2 regions of the Pseudomonas onubensis genome follow, and region 1 is predicted to be linked to the other one. Evidence: predicted binding sites of a transcription regulator. Region 1 holds the regulator's gene; the other holds the start of a gene.
What was found. Region 1 encodes FliA, which starts transcription of late flagellar genes. Its sites were predicted from a motif close to CTAAAGTTTNNNNNNNNNNNGCCGNTAA; they were not measured.
Positions count from the first base shown of each region.

Region 2: the regulator FliA is predicted to act here: its motif matches at 2,054-2,081, upstream of ACTD9P_RS13610 (methyl-accepting chemotaxis protein).

Region 1 is NZ_CBFHAZ010000130.1:2,049-7,661, reverse strand. Features, by position in the region: gene ACTD9P_RS26835 (chemotaxis protein CheA) at 1-960, opposite strand, end outside; gene ACTD9P_RS26830 (protein phosphatase CheZ) at 972-1,760, opposite strand; gene ACTD9P_RS26825 (chemotaxis response regulator CheY) at 1,779-2,153, opposite strand; gene fliA (RNA polymerase sigma factor FliA) at 2,322-3,062, opposite strand; gene fleN (flagellar synthesis regulator FleN) at 3,059-3,892, opposite strand; gene flhF (flagellar biosynthesis GTPase FlhF) at 3,998-5,314, opposite strand; gene flhA (flagellar biosynthesis protein FlhA) at 5,326-5,613, opposite strand, start outside.
Region 2 is NZ_CBFHAZ010000033.1:45,993-51,081, forward strand. Features, by position in the region: gene ACTD9P_RS13605 (TonB-dependent siderophore receptor) at 1-2,014, shown strand, start outside; gene ACTD9P_RS13610 (methyl-accepting chemotaxis protein) at 2,198-3,691, shown strand; gene ACTD9P_RS13615 (hypothetical protein) at 3,762-4,850, shown strand; gene ACTD9P_RS13620 (DUF2867 domain-containing protein) at 4,937-5,089, opposite strand, start outside.

The sequences.
Region 1 (5,613 bases):
GGCTTTGGCCGGCGCAGGTTTGGCGGCCACTGGCATGGCAGTCGCCACGGCGGCCGGGGCCACTTCGGAGAACTTGCCTTTGCCGTGCAACTCGTCCAGCAGCGCTTCGAATTCGTGATCGGAGATCAGGCCGTCAGCGCCAGGCTCAACGCTGGCAGGCGCGGCGCTGGCAGCCGGTGCGGCCGCGATGGCGGCGACTTCCGGCAAGGCTTCGGCGGCAAACGTGCCCTTGCCATGCAGTTGGTCGAGCAGCGCTTCGAATTCGTCGTCGGTAATGTCGGTGCTTGTAGAGGTGGCAGACGCAGCAGGCGCTGCCGGTTCAGCGGCAGCTGCCACGGCGTCCGGCGCAAACTGGCCTTTACCGTGCAACTGGTCGAGCAGGGATTCAAATTCTGCGTCGGTAATGTCTTCGCTGGTCGGCACGGCAGGCGCAGTCGCCGCTTTCGGTGCTTCAGCTTCGGCCTTCACCGCGCTGAGGGAGTTGAGCAGCTGTTCGAACTCGCTGTCGGTCACATCCGGCTCGGCTTCAACCACCGGCTCAGGCGCGGCTACCGGCGCAACTGCGGTATCAGCAGGTTCGGCCAGACGTGCCAGCGCAGCCAGCAGTTCCGGCGTGGCAGCCGTGATCGGCGCACGTTCGCGCACCTCACTGAACATGCCGTTGACCGCATCCAATGCCTCGAGAATCACGTCCATCAGTTCCGAGTCGACGTGGCGCTCACCCTTGCGCAGGATGTCGAACACGTTCTCGGCGATGTGACAGCACTCCACCAGCTCATGGAGCTGGAGGAAGCCGGCGCCCCCTTTTACAGTGTGAAAACCGCGAAAAATTGCATTGAGCAGGTTCGCATCATCCGGTCGGCTTTCCAGCTCGACCAGTTGTTCGGACAGTTGCTCTAAAATTTCGCCGGCCTCTACAAGGAAATCCTGAAGGATTTCTTCATCGGCGCCGAAGCTCATGTGGGTGCTCCTTAGAAGCCTAAACTGGACAGCAAATCGTCTACGTCATCTTGACCGGATACGACGTCTTCACGTTTATCGGCATGAATCTGCGGACCTTCACCCTTGGCGAGATGTTTTTGTGGATCTTTTTCCGAGAGGATCGCTGCGCGGTCATGTTCGATGCCGGCAAAACGGTCGACCTGGCCGGCCATGAGCACCAATTTGAGCAAGTTGCTTTCCACTTCGGTGACCAGTTGGGTCACGCGCTTGATCACTTGACCGGTGAGGTCCTGGTAATCCTGGGCCAGCAGAATGTCATTGAGGTTGCTGGCCACCGTGCGGTTTTCCTGTTCGCTGCGCGACAGAAAAGCGTCGACCCGACGCGCCAATTCACGAAACTCCTCAGCCCCCACTTCGCGGCGCATGAAGCGGCCCCAGTCAACGCTGAGCGCCTGAGCTTCGGTGACCATGCCATTAACCAACGGCGTGGCGTTTTCCACCAGGTCCATGGTGCGGTTGGCCGCCGCCTCAGTCAGCCTGACCACATAGGACAGGCGTTCGGTGGCATCAGTGATCTGCGAAATTTCTTCGGCCTGGGGCATGTGCGGGTCAATCTGGAAATTGACGATTGCACTGTGCAGCTCGCGTGTGAGCTTGCCCACTTCCTGATACAGGCCGCGGTCACGGGTCTGGTTAAGCTCATGGATCAACTGCACCGCGTCGCCGAACTGGCCTTTTTCAAGGCTTTCGACCAACTGGTGAGCATGCTTTTTCAGGGTCGACTCAAAGTCTCCCTGTGACGTTTCGTTATGCTCCATAGCTCCCCCGTGGTGACATCAGCCGTGGATGCGTTCAAAGATCTTTTCGATCTTCTCTTTCAAGGCCAACGCCGTGAATGGCTTGACCACGTAACCGTTAACCCCGGCTTGGGCGGCTTCGATGATCTGTTCACGCTTGGCTTCGGCGGTCACCATCAACACAGGCAAGCTGCGCAGTTTTTCATCGGCGCGCACGTGACGCAGCAAGTCGATACCGGTCATGCCCGGCATGTTCCAGTCGGTTACCAGAAAGTCGATGCTCCCGCTGTTGAGGATCGGAATCGCCGTCAGGCCGTCATCCGCCTCGACCGTGTTGGTGAACCCAAGGTCACGCAACAGGTTTTTTATGATCCGCCGCATCGTTGAGAAGTCATCAACGATGAGGATTTTCATGTTCTTGTCCAATTCGACCTCCAAGCAGTCTTAAACGCGCCCAGCACCTGGACGCGCCATTTCAATCAACAGGCGTTACACAAAAAGGACTGCCCAGGGCACCACGGCACGAACCCGCAAAAGCATGCAGCCTTTGCGGTAGCGTCTGCAGTGTCCCCACACTGCCTGTCAGCGCGCGCGCCACTCTCCCAATCGCCCCCGCAAGCGGGCGGCGCACTGGCTATGCAGCTGGCTGACACGCGATTCGCTGACCCCCAGGACCTCACCGATTTCCTTGAGGTTCAGCTCTTCGTCGTAGTACAGCGCCAACACCAGTCGCTCACGCTCCGGCAAATTGGCAATCGCTTCCGCCAACGCGCCCTGGAAACGTTCGTCTTCCAGGTCGCGTGACGGTTCCAGATGTGCACTCGCGCCGTCCTCGTGCAGCCCTTCGTGTTCGCCGTCCTGCAAAAGGTCGTCGAAACTGAACAGGCGGCTGCCCAAGGTATCGTTCAAAATCCCGTAGTAATCGTCGAGACTCAATTGGAGTTCGGCCGCAACTTCGTGATCTTTAGCGTCACGACCGGTTTTTGCTTCAATTGCACGAATTGCGTCACTGACCATGCGCGTATTGCGGTGTACCGAACGCGGCGCCCAATCACCTTTACGCACTTCATCGAGCATCGCACCACGTATGCGAATACCCGCATACGTCTCGAAACTCGCGCCCTTGCTCGCGTCGTATTTGGTCGACACTTCGAGCAGGCCGATCATGCCGGCCTGGATCAAGTCCTCAACCTGCACACTGGCAGGCAGGCGTGCCAGCAAGTGATAGGCAATGCGCTTGACCAAGGGCGCATAGCGCTCGATCAGTTCGCCCTGGCTGTCACGTGCCGACTTTTTGTAAAGGTTGTAGCCGCTGGATGTCATAGCACAGGTCCCGCGCTCGTCTGATGCACCAATCGCTCGACGAAAAACTCCAGATGCCCCCGCGGGTTGGCAGGCAACGGCCAAGTATCGACCTTCTGGGCAATAGCCTTGAACGCCAATGCGCACTTCGAACGAGGGAACGCTTCGTAGACTGCACGCTGCTTTTGCACAGCCTTGCGCACACACTCGTCATAGGGAACTGCGCCCACGTATTGTAAGGCGACATCGAGGAAGCGATCCGTGACCTTGGTCAACTTGGCGAACAGATTCCGCCCTTCCTGCGGGCTTTGGGCCATGTTGGCCAGCACGCGGAAGCGGTTCATGCCGTAGTCACGGTTAAGCAGTTTGATCAGGGCGTAGGCGTCGGTGATCGAGGTGGGTTCGTCGCACACCACCAGCAGCACTTCCTGGGCGGCGCGCACGAAGCTGACCACCGACTCGCCGATCCCGGCGGCGGTGTCGATCACCAGCACGTCGAGGTTGTCGCCGATGTCGCTGAACGCCTGGATCAGGCCGGCATGCTGCGCCGGGCTCAGGTGCACCATGCTCTGGGTGCCCGAGGCGGCCGGCACGATGCGAATGCCACCGGGGCCTTGCAGCAGCACATCGCGCAGCTCACAACGGCCTTCGATCACATCGGCCAGGGTGTGTTTGGGTGTCAGCCCCAGCAGAACGTCCACGTTCGCCAGGCCCAGGTCAGCATCCAGCAGCATGACGCGACGGCCAAGCTCTGCCAGGGCCAGGGACAAATTCACTGACACGTTAGTTTTCCCGACGCCACCTTTGCCGCCGGTCACCGCGATCACCTGTACGGGATGCATGCTGCCCATTTTATTTCTTTACCTTGTCTTGCTTAGACGCAGGCTACATGGCTTGGCCGCGTGAATCGCTTGCAGACCATCGATGTAGATACATTTCACGGTGTTCATCCTGCCTCACCCCACCCGCTTAGCCGGGTTGTGGTAAAGGTCGGCGAACATATCGGCCATCGCTTCCTCGCTAGGCTCTTCTTGCATTTGCACGCTGACAGCACGGCTGACCAACTGATGACGGCGCGGCAGATGTAAATCATCCGGGATCCGCGGCCCGTCGGTCAGGTAGGCAACCGGTAACTCATGACTGATCGCCAGGCTCAACACCTCGCCCAGGCTCGCGGTTTCGTCGAGCTTGGTGAGGATGCAACCGGCCAGGCCGCAGCGCTTGTAGCTGTGGTAGGCAGCGGTAAGAACCTGTTTCTGGCTGGTGGTTGCAAGCACCAGGTAATTTTTTGACTTGATGCCACGCCCGGCCAGGCTTTCAAGCTGCATGCGCAGTGCCGGATCGCTGGCTTGCAGGCCGGCCGTGTCAATCAACACCACGCGCTTGCGCAGCAGTGGGTCGAGCGCATTGGCCAGGGACTGGCCCGGGTCGACGTGGGTCACGGTCACATTGAGGATGCGGCCCAGGGTCTTGAGCTGCTCCTGGGCGCCGATGCGATAGCTGTCCATGCTCACCAGCGCGATGTTCTGCGCGCCGTACTTGAGCACATAACGGGCGGCCAGCTTGGCCAGGGTGGTGGTCTTGCCCATGCCGGCGGGGCCGACCATGGCAATCACACCGCCCTCTTCCAGCGGTTCGATTTCCGGCGTGGCGATCATGCGCGCCAGGTGCGCCAGCAACATGCGCCAGGCCTGGCGTGGTTCTTCGACTTCGGCCGTCAGTGCAAGCAAATCGCGCGACAGCGGGCCGGACAGGCCGATGCGTTGCAGGCGACGCCACAGGTTGGCCTGCTGCGGCTTGCTGCCTTGCAGCTGCGTCCACGCCAACGAGCCCAGCTGCACTTCGAGCAGCTCACGCAGGCCATTGAGTTCAAAACGCATCGAGTCGAGCGCGCGCTGGTCGACCGCGGCGGCCGGGGCTGGCGCTGCTGGACGTGGTGGTTCTTTGAAGGTCGGTTCTACCAACGGCTCGGCGGCGGTCAAAGGCAGGCCGGCGAACAGTTGGCGATTGGTGCTGGCATCGCTGTCGCCACGCATGCTCAATTCAGCCTGGGCCGAAACAATGCGCGAGGCGGTCTTGCGCAGCTCGTCTTCGAGTTCCATGTTCGGCACACGCGGCGCCAGCGCCGAGGGGGTGTAATCCAGGGCAGCCGTCAGCTCGACACCGCCGGCAATGCGACGGTTTCCAATAATCGCGGCATCGGCGCCCAGCTCATCACGTACCAGTTTCATGGCCTGACGCATATCGGCGGCGAAAAAACGCTTAACTTGCATAACCCACTACCTCAGCCGTTGGGCCCTACTGTCGCGACGATAGTCACTTGCTTGTTGTCAGGAATTTCCTGATAAGCCAAAACGTGCAAATTCGGTACTGCCAGGCGCCCAAACCGCGACAACATCGCTCGAACCGGGCCCGCCACCAGCAGAATCACCGGGTGGCCCGCCATTTCCTGACGCTGTGCGGCTTCGATCAACGAACGCTGCAGTTTCTCAGCCATGCTTGGCTCCAGCAGAACGCCCTCTTCCTGGCCAAGCCCTGCCTTCTGAATACTATTGAGCAATATTTGTTCCAA
Region 2 (5,089 bases), on a different contig from region 1:
GCAAGTCCTCGGTGCGACAACCGAAGGCAGCCAGTCCTACACCACCGGCTCGATGGCAACCGCGACCAAACTGCCGCTTACCCTGCGTGAAACCCCGCAAGCGGTCACGGTCATTACCCGTCAGCGGATGGACGACCAGGCGATGACCAGCATCAACGACGTGGTAAAAGCCACGCCAGGTTTGTTCCTGAATTTCTCCAGTGGCCCTGGCCGAGAATCCTATACCTCACGTGGTTTCGACATCGACAACCTGATGTATGACGGCATCCCCACCGGCTATAACGGCGTTTCAGTCGGCGCCCAGCCGAACCTGGCAATGTTCGACCGCGTCGAGATCGTGCGCGGGGCCACCGGCCTGGTGACCGGCGCCGGCAACCCTTCGGCGGCCATCAACCTGATACGCAAGCGGCCACTGGATGAGCAGAAAGTCACCCTCACCGGCGCCGCCGGCAGCTGGGACGACTACCGTGGCGAGCTGGACGCCTCCAGCCCACTCAATGACAGCGGCACTTGGCGCGGCCGGGTTGTGACCTCTTACCGAGACGCCAATGGTTTTATCGACAAAGCCAAGGAAGACCACGGCCTGTTCTATGCCGTCACCGAGGCAGACCTCAGCGAAGACACCACTTTGACCCTGGGTTTCTCGAACCAGAAGGACAAGACCAACTACTTCTGGGGTTCTTCGATGGTTGGCCAGGACGGCCATCACTTGAACCTGCCGCGCTCCTACAACCCAGGGACCACCTGGGAGAACAAGGATCAGGAGATCAACACGGTGTTTGCCGAGCTGCGTCAGCGCCTGGCCCACGACTGGAAACTGCAGATCAACGCCAACTACGCTGAGCAGGACGCGCTCTTTTCGGGCTCCTACCAGTCGCGCTGGGTCAACAACACCCTGGCGCGCACGGTCTACCAGGCCTCTTACGATGAAGACCAGGCCGGCGTCGACGCCTTCGCCAGCGGCCCCTTTCAGGCCTTCGGGCGTACCCATGAATTGGTGGTCGGCGCCAGCCGCCGCATCTATGACATGACCACCCACAACTACAGCCCGTACAACTTGAACTGGCCACTGACGGCGGGCAAACCGGACTTCGTCCACACCACCAACGACCGCGACGTCACCACCCAGGACGGTGTCTACCTCACCACACGCCTGAGCCTGGCCGACCCGTTGAAGCTGATCCTCGGCGCCCGTCTGGACTGGTATGACTACGATGCCCATGGCAGCAACGATGGCGATTACCATGTAACGCGCAACCTCACCCGCTACGCCGGTCTTATCTACGACCTGGACGACCACCACTCGGTGTATGTCAGCTACAGCGACATCTTTACCCCGCAGAGTGACAAGGACAGCACCGGCACGCCGCTCAAACCGATTGTCGGCAAGAATTATGAGGTCGGTATCAAGGGCGAATACCTGGGCGGCGCATTGAATGCTAGCGTCGCGCTGTTTCGTGTAGACCAGGAAAACCGTGCCGTGGCGGTGGTGGTGCCGAACTGCCCGCAGGCATCCTGCGCGGTAGCCTCAGGCGAGATTCGCAGCCAGGGTATCGACATGGAACTGCAGGGCGCATTGACCCCCAATTGGCAGGTTGGCGGCGGCTACACCTATGCGCGCACCCACACCATCAAGGATGACGCCAACCCGCAAAATGTTAACAAACAGTTCGACACCGACATCCCGGAACACTTGTTCAAACTGACCACCAACTACCACTTCCAGGGCGCTCTGGAAAAACTCCGCATAGGCGGCAACGTCTACTGGCAAAGCCGTTTGTACAACGACTTTAAAGTCGCGGACGGCAGTACCTACCGCCTCAAGCAAGGCGCCTATGCCGTGACCGACCTGATGGCTGGTTACCAAGTCAACCAGCATCTGGACCTGCAGCTCAATGCCAACAACATCTTTGATCGCACGTATTACCAGTCCATCTCCAACTCCGTGAGCTATGGCGGCGACTCCTACGGCGCACCGCGCAACATGATGGTGACCGCCAAATATAGCTTCTGATCCTGTTTGTATTTTCGGTCGCCCGCTCGGGCGGCCGTTCTTAAGTCTTACTGTCCACTGCCGATAACGATTTGTTACAGCTGATCCGGCAAAAAACCTGATACCTGCTTTGCTTTTTACCGGCGGCCCATCGTGGCACGCCGCATGCTTTGTTCCTGGCTCGACCACATGGAGTAAGAGTGAATGCCCGCACGCGCCCGCTTCCTGGAGCACTACCGCAAAGCCGACCGCATCATGCTGGCGTTGATCTGGCTGATGTTTCTATTCTCCCTGGGTCTGGCCTTCTGGCACGACACTTGGCTGCAAGCCGTGATCGTCGGTGGTGGCGCCAGTGTGGTGCTTACGCTGCTCTATCGCGCCCTCGGTGGCACCCGATTAATGCGCTGTTTGCTCGGCGCCGGCCTGATGGTCATGGCCGCGCTGCATATCAACCAGGCGCAGGGCTTGATCGAAGCGCACTTCGGTATCTTCGCGCTGCTGGCGGTGCTGACGTTTTATCGCGACTGGCTGCCGATCCTCGTCGCGGCGGTGACCATCGCCGTCCACCACGTGGTGTTTCACGCGTTGCAGCATCAAGGTTTCCCGGTATTTGTGATGGACCATCATGGCGGCTGGAACATGGTGTTCGTACACGCCTTTTACGTAGTGATGGAGACGGTCGCCCTGCTCTACCTCGCCATTCATAGCCAGGCCGAGGCGGTCGAAAGCCAGGAGATGCTGGAAAAAATGCTCGCCGTGACGTCCCAGCTCACGGTAGAAACCGCCCGGGGTGAAGGCAAGGCGCATGTGTCCCTGGCCAAGCGTTTCGACCACTTCCTGCAGCAGATCACCCACCTGATCGATGGCGTGACCCGCGACTCCCATGGTCTCGGCCAACTCGGCCAGGCGTTGGCCAGCGCCAGTGGCACATTGGAAAAAGGTGCGCGCCATCAACTGGTCGAAATCAACCAGATGACCGACTCAATGCAGCGCATGGAAGACGCCACCGGCCACATTACCCTGCACGTCGAACAGGCCGTTGAACATGCGGGCAAGGCCAGCCAACAGATTGCACGAGGCCAGGACAGTGTCGGTCGCGCCCAGCAGGAAATCACCCAATTGGCCTCACGTATCAACGGCACCAATGAGACGGTGCAAGGCCTGGCCACGCAAGCCGAACAGATCGGCTCGGTACTCGAAGTGATCAGCAGCATCGCCAACCAGACCAACCTGCTGGCGCTCAACGCCGCCATCGAAGCCGCCCGCGCCGGCGAGCAAGGCCGAGGTTTTGCGGTGGTCGCCGATGAGGTCCGCAGCCTGGCCCAGCGCACCGCCGTCTCCACACAGGAAATCAAACAGATCATCGAAGGCCTGCAACACGGCAGCCGCCAGGCCGTCGAGGCCATGCACGACAGCCAGGCAGGTGTAGCGCGTTGCGTAGAGGACAGCCAACTGGCGGTGGACATGTTGCAGGCCGTGGGCGCCGACATCGCGCATATCGACGCGCTGAACGGGCGAATCGTGATTACCACCCGCGAACAGACCTCTGCCAACCTGGAGATTGTCGGGCGCCTGCAGTCAGTGCAGAACATTGCACAAAACACCGCCGATGATGTGGAAATCCTGGCGCGCAGCAGTGAGCAGTTGCCGCCGATTGCGGTCAGGCTGGATGCGTTGGGGCGCAGGTTTCATCAGTGAGTGTCGGGGGCGTGTCGAGTACTGGCTGTTCGCCCCCTTTAACGTTTACAAGACATGGAAGGTTTGAAATATGGACACAATTTACACACTAGACGCCAGGGGTAACGTTTTTCTTGAGGTGATCACAGAGCACTTTGGAATTTCTCAGCAGTTAATGACGCACCAAATACAGGCTATGTTCCAAAGCACCTTAAAAGCCCTCGCAAACAGCGGCGTCAATTATCAACAACTTAAAACCGCCCTCGTCCCGTCCATTGAAAACAATGAAGCAGCCTTTCTGTTTGATACGCGGGTAATCCAATCCAGCAGCTATGGTCAAGCGATCATGTCCTACCTGCTTCCTCTACTGGAACCCAAAAGTACCCAAAGCATCCTCGCGGGAGATTTAATCGCCAGCAACAAACAACAAGACTACGTGTATGAAATCATTGAACACCAAACAAAAGTAGCGCGATATTTTGAGTACGGGCACAGCACCGATATCTTTTGCATTTATTTAAACAATATTACGGACGCGGCACTGGAGCGAATAAACGAAGGGCTGAAAACGCAAGCTTCCTATATTGGCTTTATTCCGACCACCTATGACTCCCCCGCTAAGACGTACCTTTCCACAACCTTAGTGAACGTAGGCATAAAACGTGAAAAAACAATAATTTTGGCGCACGAAGATGATCGACCAAACGACCAAAACGTAAACATCACCAGCTATGACTTTGAAAAAGAAGGTTATTGCATCAAAAGTATCAAGACGCTTAACTTTACCCAATTTCTCAGTTATAAAATAGAACGCAAACCGTTAGCCAGACATGAAACAGATACCCACTTTTCTCTCAACGCAATCACCGAAAACGTACAAGCACTTTCAAACCTGAACATTATCCTGGAAAATAAAAAATACGACTACCTATTGAACGCTGGCAAACTGATAAAAAGCGGGCTCACACAAACAACCAAGGAGGACCTGATAAGCCTGATCAGAGGCAAAATAGAATCAAGCTATATTTACAACCTCAGTTATGTAGAAGAGCACGACACCCGAAAATTCAATATCATAATTGAAACTCAACGACCTGGTTCATCCTGCCCCGCACGTACAATTGTTGGACTCGAATACCGTCCTGACGACAAAGCCCTAAGAGTGATCACTATGTTTTAGCCTCGGCCATGCCGACGCTTTGGTTGCGTACTTCCCGGCGACCGAAAAAATCAAATGAGCCACAGTCCTTCAGGCTGAGACCGCGACTATCCTTCAAGTACGCGTTTGAGGCGTCTCAAATGGTTGTTAATGATCAACTTATGCACCGGCCCCACCGGCAGCATGTACAGGCGCCCAAAAGTGTTATGGGTGACCACCGATGAGGTGATCGTAAACACCCGCTCACTGATCGACAGGCA